4 regions of the Sporomusa sphaeroides DSM 2875 genome follow, and region 2 is predicted to be linked to each of the others. Evidence: riboswitches for the same ligand, from Rfam matches in the RefSeq annotation. Region 2 holds a riboswitch; each other region holds the start of a gene.
The links. A riboswitch is a leader RNA that binds a small molecule or an ion and turns the genes downstream of it on or off. The one in region 2 is predicted to bind cobalamin.
Positions count from the first base shown of each region.

Region 1 (3,209 bases), 280 kb from region 2:
TAATCAGTGTGCCGCTGGTAGCGGTAGCGGCGGCAGCCAATAAAATTTCCCAGGGGGATCTTACCGGCAATATTCCCGCTCGCTACACTGTGGCCAAGGACGAGATTGGCCAGCTTGGTATGTCCTTCAGCGTAATGGCGGCCAATTTGAAAAGCCTGGTGACTCAGGTTGGCCAGTCTTCCGGTCAGGTTGCCGCATCGTCGGAAGAGCTTACTGCCAGCATTGACCGATCCGCTCAGGCGTCTGAGCAAATTGCCGGAACAGTAGCCGGGATAGCTCAGGGGGCGGAGCAGCAAATGCAAGCCCTGATGGATACGGTGGCAGTGGTTGAACAAATGTCGGCCGGAGTGGACAAGATTGCGGTTAATACTGCCACCGCCACTGCTACTGCCGACAGGGCGTCAAGCTCGGCCGAGGACGGCAGTCAGGCAATTTCACTGGTCATCAGCAAAATGAATGATATCAAGCAGAGTGTGGACAATTCCGCCGCTGTTGTTGCCGAACTGGGGGCCAGGTCCAAAGAAATTGGCCAAATTGTATCCACCATTGACGGGATTGCCGCACAAACCAACTTGTTGGCGTTGAATGCCGCGATCGAAGCGGCCAGGGCCGGTGAGCAGGGAAGAGGATTTGCCGTTGTTGCGGAGGAAGTCCGGAAGCTGGCTGAGCAATCCCAGGCAGCCACTAAACAAATTGAGAACCTGATCAGTAGTATTCAGCAGGATACCGGTCATGCCGTTATTGCGATGAGCCAGGGGACACAGGAAGTAAATGCCGGCGCGGAAGTAGTCGGTGCTGCCGGCGATCATTTCAGGGAAATCGCAGCGTTTGTCGTGGAACTGTCCGGACAAATCAAAGAAATTGCAGCGGCAGTCGGTCAAATAGCTGCAAGCAGCCGGCAAATTGCCGGGTCGGTAAGCGCAACAGAAGCAATCAGCCGGGATACCTCGGCTGTGACGCAAACGGTTTCGGCTGCCACGGAGGAACAGTCGGCGACTATGACGGAAATGGCAGTTTCCAGTGAGAAATTGGCCAAACTGGCAGAGCAGTTGCAACAGGTGTTACAACAATTTAGGCTGTAATTTTTTAGCATCATGGAGCGACCATGATGCTAAAAAAATTACTTCATTAAATTACCTCACAACAGGCAAGGGAGTTGTCTGGGTGTTCTACAATTCAATGTTCACCATGGCACCAGGTGCCTGCTGCACCTTTGCCAGCAGCTACTGCCACTCTTCCAAAGTCAAATCCACTTGGCCGGACTCAATAACATCGGCCGGGACCCGGAAGTTTACGGTGTTGCCGTAGCTGCAAGTTATTTTATATATGTAATGGCTATTTGGTTATTTGCCATGCTTTGAGACCGGGGCAGACATAATCTGCTTGACTTTTTGCACTTTTAATCATACAATTTAAATAACTTAATATGGAACAGGTGCCCGATTGGGCTTAATAGGGAAGCCGGTTGAAATCCGGCACGGTCCCGCCGCTGTGAAGGGGAGCTGCCTGCAACAAGCCACTGAAATAGCTTGCTATTTTGGGAAGGCGCAGTTTGGCTATGAACCTGAGTCAGAAGATCTGCCTGTTTGACAATCACCGGTTTTCACCCACGAGCGATGGGGAGGGGATTTGCGCGTTAGTCTGGGCAATTTCTCTGTCAACCCTTTAGAGGTGACAGAGATTTATTTATTTTAAGGAGTTGTTTTGATAATGTCAGGGATTTTTTACGGCGTCGGCGTAGGCCCCGGCGACCCCGAATTACTTACTTTGAAAGCCATTAACGCCATTAAATCATCCGATGTGGTTATTGCTCCCCGTACCGAGAAAAAGGATGAAAGCACGGCACTTTCCATTGCCCGTCCCTACATCCAGGAGGGGACTGAGGTTCTTGAGCTGGTATTTCCTATGAACTACAATGCTCAGGCTTTGTCCGATGCCTGGGTGAACAACAAAGAGATCATTCTTGGATTATTAAACAGCGGCAAAAAAGTAGCTTTTCTTACCCTGGGCGATCCTATGCTATACAGTACTTATATGTATGTTTTCCGCCTGTTGGAAGCCTCCGGCCATGAAATTGTCAATATTCCCGGCGTAAACTCCTTCTCGGCAATTGGCAATCGCTTAGGGGTGGCCCTGGCTGAAGGCGGCGATATTCTGAGCATCGTACCGGCTACCATTGATGATGAGCGGCTGGAAAGAGTGCTGGCTGCCTCTGATAATGTGGTGCTGATGAAAGTGTATAAAAATTATACCGAAATTGTTGAAAAACTGCATAAGCACGGTATGGTAGAAAATGCTGTAATGGTCTCAAAATGCGGCCTGGAAGGCGAAGAAATTATTCGTGATTTGGCGGCTGCCGGTAACCAGAAGGTAAATTACCTCTCAACCATTCTGACCAAACGTTCAAAAGTGAGTAAGCACGCATTGGCATGAGCAGTACGTTAACCGCGCTCTTGAGCCGCCAGAAGGCCAAAACCCGTCTGGCGGCTATGGTGCTTTTGGTGGTAATGGTTCTGTTTACTTTAGCTGCCGTAGGTTTTGGCCGGGCGGATATCGGTATCGAGGACGCTGCGGTTGTTATTTATGGAAAAATTACCGGCAATGCTGACAGCTATAGCCACGTAAATGGGGCTATCACGGCCATTATCTGGGATATCCGCCTGCCGCGCATTCTGGCTGCCATTGCTGTTGGCGGCGGCTTGGCGGTGGCTGGTGTTGTCTTTCAGGCGTTGCTCAGGAATCCGCTGGCAGATTCCTATACCATGGGTGTATCGACAGGTGCAGCCTTTGGGGCCAGTATAGCTATCTATCTTAATATTCTTGCCCAGAGTAGCCTGCCTGTCACGCTGTTGGCCTTTGGCGGGGCGGTGGCCACCCTGCTTGTTGTCATGTCTATGGCCCGGGTAGGCGGCTATGTGTCATCTGCCAATCTGGTTATTGCCGGGATTATTGTCAGCAGTATTCTGTCAGCCGCCATCAGCATGGTTAAGAGTCTGGCCGGCGAACAGGTATCGGCCATTGTTGCCTGGCTGATCGGCAGCCTGGCAGCTAAAAGCTGGGAGCATGTGGTATATGGCTGGCCGCTTATTCTGGCTGCTTGCTTCGTATGCTATTACTATGCCGAAGATCTCAATGTTGTATCCCTGGGGGACCGTGAGGCCCGCAGTCTGGGCATTAACGCTTCCCGCCTGCGTATGATACTTTTGGCG
Region 1 is NZ_CP146991.1:4,535,833-4,539,041, reverse strand. It holds gene SPSPH_RS20885 (methyl-accepting chemotaxis protein) at 1-1,082, shown strand, start outside; cobalamin riboswitch at 1,417-1,600, shown strand; gene cobI (precorrin-2 C(20)-methyltransferase) at 1,711-2,433, shown strand; gene SPSPH_RS20875 (FecCD family ABC transporter permease) at 2,430-3,209, shown strand, end outside.
Region 1: another riboswitch for cobalamin. It lies ahead of cobI (precorrin-2 C(20)-methyltransferase); the one in region 2 lies ahead of SPSPH_RS19585 (TonB-dependent receptor domain-containing protein).

Region 2 (3,209 bases):
CCCAGCTGCCATACTTGGCCGAGTTGGCGCTGTCGCTGTCATGAAACCGGTAGTCGTTTTCGATCTTCGTCATCCGGGCAGCGAGATCCAGATAGCGGCCGCTGTGACCGGTCCAGGAGGCATAGGCGCCCATGCTCGTGCCGGTCAGGTCTCCCCGGCCGGTAGCATAACCGGCATCGGCACTTGTCCGGCCAAACATTACGCCGTAGTACAGGGTCCCGTTATAGAAGTCGCCCTCCCGCTCCTTGTCAAGCCCGGCCTGCAGCCCGTCATAGCTTTGGCTGAAGCCGCGCCCGTACGCGCCGCGGCTGTTCAGTTTTCCCCGGAAGCTATGGGCCCAGACGCCTTCGCTTACCGGCCTGTCCGCCGCACCGGCAAGGGACGGCGCGCCTGTATTGCCGAGATGACGGGCATGCAGTTCATCCATACGGGTGAAGAGATTGCCCTCTTCGATGCGCCAGATATTGCGAAAAGCCAGTTGGGCGTCACTGGCCATCTTGCCGGATTCGGAGATGACACCGGTATTGTAGGACTTTACCCCCAGCAGGATCGCTTTGCCGGGCTGCAGGTTGTTCCAGTCAATAACCGGCACCAGTTCGTAAATCCGCAGCGGGCCGTCGATAAGTGATGCCTGCCCCAGCACATTAACCTGATTGTAAGCAGTGCTGCCGGCCGCGCTGAGGTCAACAACCATATAGTTGTACTTATAAGCAGGCGTGGTCATTTCTATTGGCCGCATGAAAACCCCGCCCGCGCCGCGTACTATGGTCTTATAATTGGGATCATAGGCAGACTGAACATAGATGGTGCCGCTGCCGGTCAGCTGTTTAACGGTAACACCGCCTATCTGGATGGTTCCGCCCGTGCTTTTGACATGGGTATTAATGCGCAAAACAACGTCACCGGACAGATTCAGTTTTTCCACAGTCAGGGCTATGGGCTTTATACTGGCCTCCTTAGCAGGCGTGGGTTCCTGATATCCCTGGCTGTTGCCCTTCCAGGCCAGGTCAAGCATACTGCCGCCCGCCAGCGTAAGCTCGGCGGCAGTTATATACGAGGCCCTGGCCGGCACATCCATCGGCCGCCATCTTTCGCCTGCCAGCAGCACAATCGTCGCATTGTACCTTTTAGGGTTAGTCGGAAGAGTCCCGGCGCCACCCATGGTGGCTGTCGATTCGTAGGTATTATAGCCGTCGACCTCTCCTGTTGCCGTCCACGTGCCGTCTGCCGGCGTTGTAAACGCAGCCGCCGTATGGATAAATGACGCAGCCAGATTCAGCGCCAGCAGCCATCCCAGGCTGAGTACCACGCATTTGGCGCCGCGCACGCCGCTGCTGTAGCGGACCGATTTCATCCGGCCGGTGTTTTTCGCCAGTTCGGACACCACCTGCCAGCAGGCGCGTGCCCGGTTCCAAATGATTTTGTAGATGTGGTTCAAAAGCGATCATTCCTTTATCCCGTTCTTTCCTCTCTGCATAGTAGACACTAAAAAAAAAAACACTCCCCTTTGGGAAGTGCTTATGCCAAATTGACGTTATTTTCCGAAAATACTGCATAATCGCCTCCCTGTCACGCGCAGGTACAACGGTGATTGCCGAACAGGCAGTTCTCCTGACTCCGGTTCATCGCTGTCCCGCGCCTTCCCAGAGCTTGACGCTCCAGTGGCCAATATGCAAGACTACTCCCCGTTACAGTGGCGGGACCGTGCCGGTATTTCACCGGACTTCCCTATTAAGCCCTTGCGGGCACCTGTCCCAAGATATTCTGTTGTTCTGTGGTTTAATCTATGAAGCATAGCTCAGGATTATTACTTTTTCCTATTCCCTCCTTCCCCTCGGCAACGGCAAAAGTTTTCCTACAAACTCTGCATAACTTCACCGCTGCAATGATTTGTCACATTTTCTCAACCCCTGCATTGAAGCCAGCTGCCAACTGTGAGCAATGCAGGGCGACACCAAATTCGTGTCTTTGAGACACGAATTTAGGCATACTTTACCCTTGGTTAGCGGCTTAATAAGGTTAAGTCCGTTATCTAAACTTCTCTTTTATATGCCCCCTTTCTGTAGAACAGACCTCAAGTAGGAAAATTGTTGACAAAACACTTTACTCCCAAATATAGGCACCCCCATTTTCCATTTAAATCATATCATGCCGTCATTTTGCCGTCAATATGCCTTTTCTATTTCTTTTAATATACATTTATTGTAATTACATTTCTATGGAGGGAATTACCGTGTCATCAAATACATCTAAGTTTACACTTCGTATCGATCAACATATACTTGAAAAGTTTCGCTATATTGCTGACAATAATTTCAGAACAGTTAATAAGGAACTAGAAATGATTATAAAAGCTCATATAGCCGCCTATGAGACCAAAAATGGGGCGATTAAGGTTGATTTAAACACAAAATAAATTCCTGCGGCTTTTTCCTTTTAAAGGTATTATCGGCTTATTTTTAACGGAACGTTCACGAGGAATTTAATCCACTGCCTTTAACATTGAAGCCAGCCACCAACTGCGCTATAATGGAGACAATCGTATGTGGAACACACCCCTGTTTTCCGTTCGATTGTCTCCATCAGCAGCAGTTGTTTTGTCGTGGTATCGAGCAACTAGTGTCCTTCAGACACATTCTCGGGCATGCTTTGCCCTTGTTTAGCATCTTACAGCTGTAAGCTTGCTGTTTCGAGTCGCTCTTTTACCTACCTCCTTTCAGTATATAAAAATCAAACAGGAACAATTTGTTCCTATTATATAGGAACATTTAGTTCCTGTCAATATTTTCAGGAGCGTTTTTATGAGTTTTTCGCATCGAATAAAAGAATTAAGACAAAAACATAACGTATCTCAACAAGAATTAGCCGATTTACTAGGAGTGTCCACTCGCGCCTGGAGATTTTACGAATCAGGCGAAAGGGAACCCAATATGGCCAGACTTATTTTACTCGCAGACTATTTCGATGTGTCTCTAGATTATCTGGTCGGTAGATTAGATAAAGCAGAGGATAACTGACGGAAATGTCAGAGACGGGATTATTATTCAAATTCAATGTATCTCTCAATTACTTAGTTGGACGGTCCAATAATCCGTGAAGGCTTGAATAGATAAATACTGAAGCAAGGTACTGTAATTTTTAAAAACCGTCTAAAGCCATTGGATGCTTTAGACGGTTTTTTTACGCAAGCAGAATGCCACATAATATAT
Region 2 is NZ_CP146991.1:4,251,096-4,254,304, forward strand. It holds gene SPSPH_RS19585 (TonB-dependent receptor domain-containing protein) at 1-1,438, opposite strand, end outside; cobalamin riboswitch at 1,585-1,768, opposite strand; gene SPSPH_RS19590 (Arc family DNA-binding protein) at 2,234-2,416, shown strand; gene SPSPH_RS19595 (helix-turn-helix domain-containing protein) at 2,802-3,017, shown strand.

Region 3 (3,209 bases), 1.5 Mb from region 2:
GTGCCTAAGAGACCAAGCAGCGGCGCAATGGTTACAATAGTGTCCAAATGGTTTAAATATGCCCGGAGGCCGGCAACAGCTAAAGAAGCTTCTCCCTCCAGCACGCTTTCGATATTCGCGCAGCCCCGCTGCACATGGGCAATACCCTTGGCGGCAACCATAGCGGCAATCCCCTGGGTCTGCCGGCATAATTCATGAGCTGCCGCCCAGTCATCCCGCTCCAGTAAAGCGGTAAGCCGTCCGGTAAACTCGTGCATATCGGTGTCCATTTTTCTATAATACATGAACCGTTCCACCCCAATGGCGGCCACCAGTACGGAACAGGCCAGAATCAGATACATGACCGGGCCGCCCTGATGAAATATCTGAAAGCACTTGGCAATAAAACTCATTCTTCTCCCCCCGTTTGTATCTATCAATAACCTTAAAAAAGCTGAGGATAGGCGGCCCGGGCTACAGCCTGCACGCCGTAAACAATGTACTGTGAGGTGGAAGTCAGGTGTCTGTCAGGCACAACAATCATTTTTTTGTTTTGAATGGCTTTCACGATCTGCAAAGCCGGATCATTTTGCACATCCTCAGCAAACTTCTGAATGTCTGTTTTGCCGGTATAATCCCAGACCGGCAGCAGAATGATATCCGGATTAATACGGACAAGCTGTTCTTTGGACAATAGGTCATCATTGTTTAAACCGGCGGCTGCCACACCTTCAATTGCCCCCGCCTGGCGGCAAATATCTTCAAAAGTACTCCCTTTACCGCCACTATCGCCCATCAGGGAAAACCGGATAACTACCGGGCGCTTGTCGGCTGGAATCGTGCTGGTTTTTTCGTTAATTTGCGCCAACTGCGTTTCCATCTCAGCCACCAGCCGTTCACCGGCCTGTTCTTCACCGACAACCCGGGCAAGCGCGATAATAGATTGCTTAACCTCGTCAACGTTGGCGGCGGTTTTATAAACATAGACAGGAATACCTGTCTCCCTGAGTGTTTGGCTCAGCACCGGCGGCAGCCAATCCGGCATAAGCACAAGATCCGGCTGAAGCGCAATAATACTTTCGGCATGAATACGTATTCTCTTGGGAACAACTTTGGCCTCTTCCACAACATTGGAAACTCCGGCATCATCCACAAGATGCGTCAGGGCCGCAATACGCTCCGGGGTTACCAGTGCCAAAAGAATTTCGTCGGTACTGACGGAAAGCGGCACAATCTTTTGCGGTTTTTGCGGAAGCTGTAGTACATAGCCGGTACTATCCACTATTTCATAGCCGCCGGAACCGGCTATATTTCCATTGCCGCCTTGCGGCGAACCTGTATTATTTTTTCCCGTACAACCACCTGTAAAGAAGAGCAGCACTACTAAAACCACGAGCATACTCAGGCGACATGACGGTTTAGCCAGGGTTGCCAACATCATCGTTTCATCTCCTGTAGGTTGTCTCTTAAGTAAACATTATGCAGCAGCATTGCGGCCAAACAGAGCAAAAACAGCTGCAAACAGAAAAACTCCCGACCGTATAAAAAGTCGGGAGTAACAAACAGTAGGTTACTAGTTAGAATAAAAAACTTCTGGCGATAAAACCAGAAGTGAATTCAGCTACGCCGCAAAACGCCTACTGTAATCCCCTCCCCAAACCCTCGTGGGTAACAAACGGTGATTGTCAGACAGGCAGTTCTCCTGACTCCGGATCATAGCTCGCTTAAACCTTCCCAGAAACTCATCCCAGTGGCATATCTTAAGCTTACTCCCCGTTACAGTGGCGGGACCGCGCCGGCTTTTCACCGGTCTTCCCTATTAAGCCCAGTTGGGCACCTACCTCAAATATTCTGTTTATTGTTTCCAGTATATACTTCAGTCCAAATAGTGTCAAGTTGTTCTTATTTTGTATATCTCTGCTCAAGATGGCATATACATGCCATATCTGACTTCCATCTTCACGCGAGAGGAGCAGGTCACTTGGTAAGAATGGCACTGTCCTATTGGTTGTCGAAAGCTGCTCCCAAAGCCTGGATATTAACCCTGCTTCTCATCCTTTGCACCGGTTTGCTGGTACTGCTCCATATGCAGCTTAATAATTGGCAGGTAGGCTTCTACAATCACCTGCAGCAGCATAACCTCGCCGGTTTTTATCATTCCTTAGTTCAATTTGCTCTGATTTGTTCCATTCTCGTCGCAGCCTCAGGCTGGCAGACACATGTCAAAATGCTGCTGCAGCTGCGGTGGCGCCAGTGGTTAACGAATAAATATATCACACTGTGGCTGCACAAACAGAACTATTTTCATATGAAATTTCTTGTCAAGGCTATCGATAATCCGGACCAGCGTATCGGCGAGGACATTCAGCTGTTTGTTACCCATTCACTGGACTTGGCCGTGGGGCTGCTGCGTCATTTGATAACGCTTATCGTATTTTCAGTTGTCCTTTGGCGGTTATCAGGGGAAATCCGGGTCTCCTTATTGACAACCGAAGTTATAATTCCCGGCTACCTGGTCTGGTCCGCCCTCCTGTATTCCGCTTTCGGCACCTGGGTAACCATAAAGATAGGGCGTCCTCTTATGCTGCAAAATAACCTTCAGCAAAGCAATGAAGCCAACTTCCGCTACAGCTTAATCAGGCTGAAGGAATATGCCGAAGGTGTTGTATTATGCAAAGGAGATACCTGGGAAAAGCACAACTTATTAAAATGGTTTTCAAATATTGTAATTACCCAGCTTGCAATAATTAAAACCACCAGGGACATTACCTGGATATCCTCAGCCTATACACAGTTGTCTACCGTATTTGCCTTTTTGATCGCGTCTCCCAAATATTTCAATGACGAGCTGCAGCTTGGACAATTATTCGAAATATCGGGGGCTTATTGGTATGTTCATTCCGCGCTCGCCTATATTATTGAAAGCTTTGGGAAAATCGCTCAATGGCAGGCTGTAACTAACCGTCTGCGGGAGTTTTGCACCCAGCTCCGGCTTATCCAGTCACAGCACCTGGCATCAAACACTTTCTTTTACAATCCGGATACACTCATAACCAAAGAACTTTCCGTATTTTCTCCTGCCGGCCATATCCTGGTGAACAAGCTTACCTTAGCGCTCCCTAGCGGTGAAAGCCTGCTGATTACCGGTCCTTCGGGCTGTGGCAAAACCACATTATTACAAACATTAGCCGGAGTCTGGCCCTATTTCTCCGGGCAAATGTCCTGCCCGC
Region 3 is NZ_CP146991.1:784,366-787,574, reverse strand. It holds gene SPSPH_RS03515 (MotA/TolQ/ExbB proton channel family protein) at 1-392, opposite strand, end outside; gene SPSPH_RS03510 (ABC transporter substrate-binding protein) at 425-1,420, opposite strand; cobalamin riboswitch at 1,655-1,835, opposite strand; gene SPSPH_RS03505 (ABC transporter ATP-binding protein/permease) at 1,970-3,209, shown strand, end outside.
Region 3: another riboswitch for cobalamin. It lies ahead of SPSPH_RS03510 (ABC transporter substrate-binding protein); the one in region 2 lies ahead of SPSPH_RS19585 (TonB-dependent receptor domain-containing protein).

Region 4 (3,209 bases), 1.4 Mb from region 2:
TTATATAAGGCTAGTTTATCGCGGTCAACCAGTACGGCGATTTCCCGGTCGCGACCGCCGCCGACAGCCACATCGGATACACCGCCGGCCCGTTGGAGCCGCTCTTTGAAAATGTGATCGGCTTTGCCATAGATATCAGACAATGGATATTTTGCCTTTACCGCAATTTCCATAACCGGCACAGCGTTGGCATCCCGCCGGCTTATCACCGGTTCCTCTACATCCTCCGGCAGTTTTTTCCGCACCCGGTTGATGGCCTTGGAAGCGTCGATAGAGGCAATATCGCCATTGGCCATATAGTCAAATTCCAGGACGATCGTAGCCCGTTCCGGCTTGGCAATGGCGAGAATCCGCTTTAAATGCGATAAGGAAACCAATTCCTGTTCCAGTGGTTTGACCACCATTTCCTCAACCTCTTCCACGCTGGCGCCGGGATATTCAACAGCTATGGAAAAATAGGGACTGTTCAGGGCCGGCAGCAGCTCCACACCGATACGAAAAAAGCTGTATAGCCCCAGCACAACAAACAGCATGACAATCATGGTTATGCCGACAGGACGTTGAATAGAAAAACGGGTGATATTCATATGTGCGTATCCACCTCAACAGCCATCCCCGGTTTAAGCCGGGATACATTACTGACGGCCACCCGCTCCCCTGCGTGAATGCCTGTAAGCAGTTCTACAGTTTCATCATTGCGTTGTCCGGTTGTTACCAGGCGCTGTTCGGCCTGATTTTTGTCATCAATGACAAATACATACTGCTTGCCGTTTTTTTCTGTAACCGCGGTTTTTGCCACAAACAAAGTCTGCTCTCTAAGCAGCCCGGCAATACCGGCATGGGCGAACATACCGCTTTTGACGGCAACATCTGCCAGGGTTAACGCCAGCCTGACAGTAAAGAGCCGGGTTTGGGCATCTGCTGCCGGACTGATATAAATAATGCTGCCAGGATACTCCTGCCCCAGTGAATCAATGGCAACCATTACCTGCATGCCGCTCCGGATTTGCGCTGCATTCTGCTCGGAAACAAGGCAATCAACATAGCTGCTGCTATTATCAACAACCGTCAGCAGCTTTTGCCCGGCCTGCACAAAGGCTCCTGCTTCCACCTGCCGGTAGCCGATAATACCGTCCCGCGGTGCCCGCAGCAGCCGGTCTTCCCGCTGTTTCTCCAAGGCTTCCAGGCCGTATTTGGCTTTAGCCAGCGCTGCCTGTTTGCTTTCTAAAACCGCCGGAACGCCACTTGGCATCGACTGTTCCTTTAGTACGTCCAGAGCTGCTTTTGCATTGACTATTTGCTGTTTGGCCGTATCCAGCGTTTCCCGGGAAATGGCCCCCATATTGTACAAGGCTTCATACCGCCGGTAATTAGCAAGATTCCGCTCATAATCGGCCTCGGCTTTTTGATAATCGGCAGCAAATGCGGCTTTGATTTCGATACTGTCCGCTCCGGCCTGCCGGATAGCGGCTGTTGTCTGGGCGATCGCCAGATCGATATCCTCCAAATCCTGCGCAACAAGTATTTGTCCGGCTGTTACTTGCTGGCCTAACTCTACGGCAACCCGGGTAATATGCCCCGCGTACTTGGGCGCAATATCGACCTGCGCCGCCGCCACCGTTTGCCCGCTTAAGATAATCCTTGAAAACATATCCTGCCGCCGGATTGTCTCTACCGCTACCAGCGGCTTGACTGCGCCGGCTTTTGCCGTATTTCCCTGACTGCTATGGCTTTTCCAGAAGAACAGGGCACCGGCCAAAACTGCTGCCACCACCACAATCCCCAGCATCTGCCGGCACTTTTTGCTATGTATAACTTTCTTCATCAGTAATGTGTGTTCACTCCATTCCTTACATCTGCCGGTTATCGCGGTAACAGCCGGAAGCGGTTAATCACCTTGCGGAAGAATCTCCTGATGTGCCAATAACCGTCAACTCCTTGTTGACGGTTATTGGCGCAAGCTGTTTAAGACCAGCCCAGAATTCCGGCCTGCCGGTTAGTACTCAATGATAAACTGATTTTACAACTTATGATTCCAGGCCAGGATCCGGTTAAAGGGCAAATCCCAATAATTAAAGCAGCTATAACATGCAAAAGCCCCTTCCTGAAATTCAGGAAGGGGCAACAAAATACAATAGCATCGTTCCTAATCTACCCCGGCGTTTTTATAGCAGCCGGGAAAATTATACGCTCTAAATCCCCTCCTCATCGCTCGTGAGTAAAACGGTGATTGTCAGACAGGCAGTTCTCCTGGCTCTGGATCATGGCTCACCCAAACCTTCCCAAGACGGTTTCGTCTCAGTGGTATATCTTGGGTTTGCTCCCCATTACAGTGGCGGGACCGCGCCGGTTTTTCACCGGTCTTCCCTATTAAGCCTTTTCAGGCACCTGGCCAAATACTATGAAATTTTTACAATTATCACTCAAATATTACCATGCCGTATAAGGTCTGTCAAGCTTATCCTGTCGATGCTGCTTACAAGCAACAGTATCCTGTTACTACTCCGCAGCCTTCACGGTTTCTTCGTTATTTACCTGTTCTTCCGGCACATATTTCTCCACATTAACCTGAAGGGGAAAAAGAATGGAACAGGCTACCGCCTGATTATCACTGGTGTAAGCCGGGCTGAACACGGACTGCTTCATTGAATCAATGACGGCCTGATCAAATAATGCATCGCCGGAGCTTGTGATTATTTTTATATCACTGTCTATGATTCCGATTGCCGATACGGTTGCCTTTACCTTCACCATTATGGTTTGTTCCGAATATTTTTCCCGTAAATCATCCGAAAGTGAAACCGGAGCCAAACTAATAATTTTAGGAGGAGTCACCGGCGAATTGTTATTTGCCATAACCGGAACAGCCAGGCTGATAAGAATTACTAAAAAGCCGGCAATAAGTAATTGCATTTTGGGGAAATATTTCATAAAACCACCCTCTCTTTTCTTGCCGCAATGCCTGGTGACAGCTTAGCCATTCAAGCGAAAGGATACGGGAATTGTGGTGACGCACGCGACTGCCCGCCCGGTATCCCGGTTGCGGGCCGGTACAAACCGCCATTGCCGTACGGCTTCTATCGCCGCCTGATCCAGGGAAGCATGCCCGGATGTCCGTAACAGAACTACATTTGCCGGATTCCCGTTCTCCAGAACCTGCACTTTCACCACCACAGTTCCATTTATTCCGGTTTGCCTGGCGGCCTGCG
Region 4 is NZ_CP146991.1:736,074-739,282, reverse strand. It holds gene SPSPH_RS03340 (efflux RND transporter permease subunit) at 1-587, opposite strand, end outside; gene SPSPH_RS03335 (efflux RND transporter periplasmic adaptor subunit) at 584-1,825, opposite strand; cobalamin riboswitch at 2,224-2,407, opposite strand; gene SPSPH_RS03330 (energy transducer TonB) at 2,500-2,931, opposite strand; gene SPSPH_RS03325 (energy transducer TonB) at 2,974-3,209, opposite strand, start outside.
Region 4: another riboswitch for cobalamin. It lies ahead of SPSPH_RS03335 (efflux RND transporter periplasmic adaptor subunit); the one in region 2 lies ahead of SPSPH_RS19585 (TonB-dependent receptor domain-containing protein).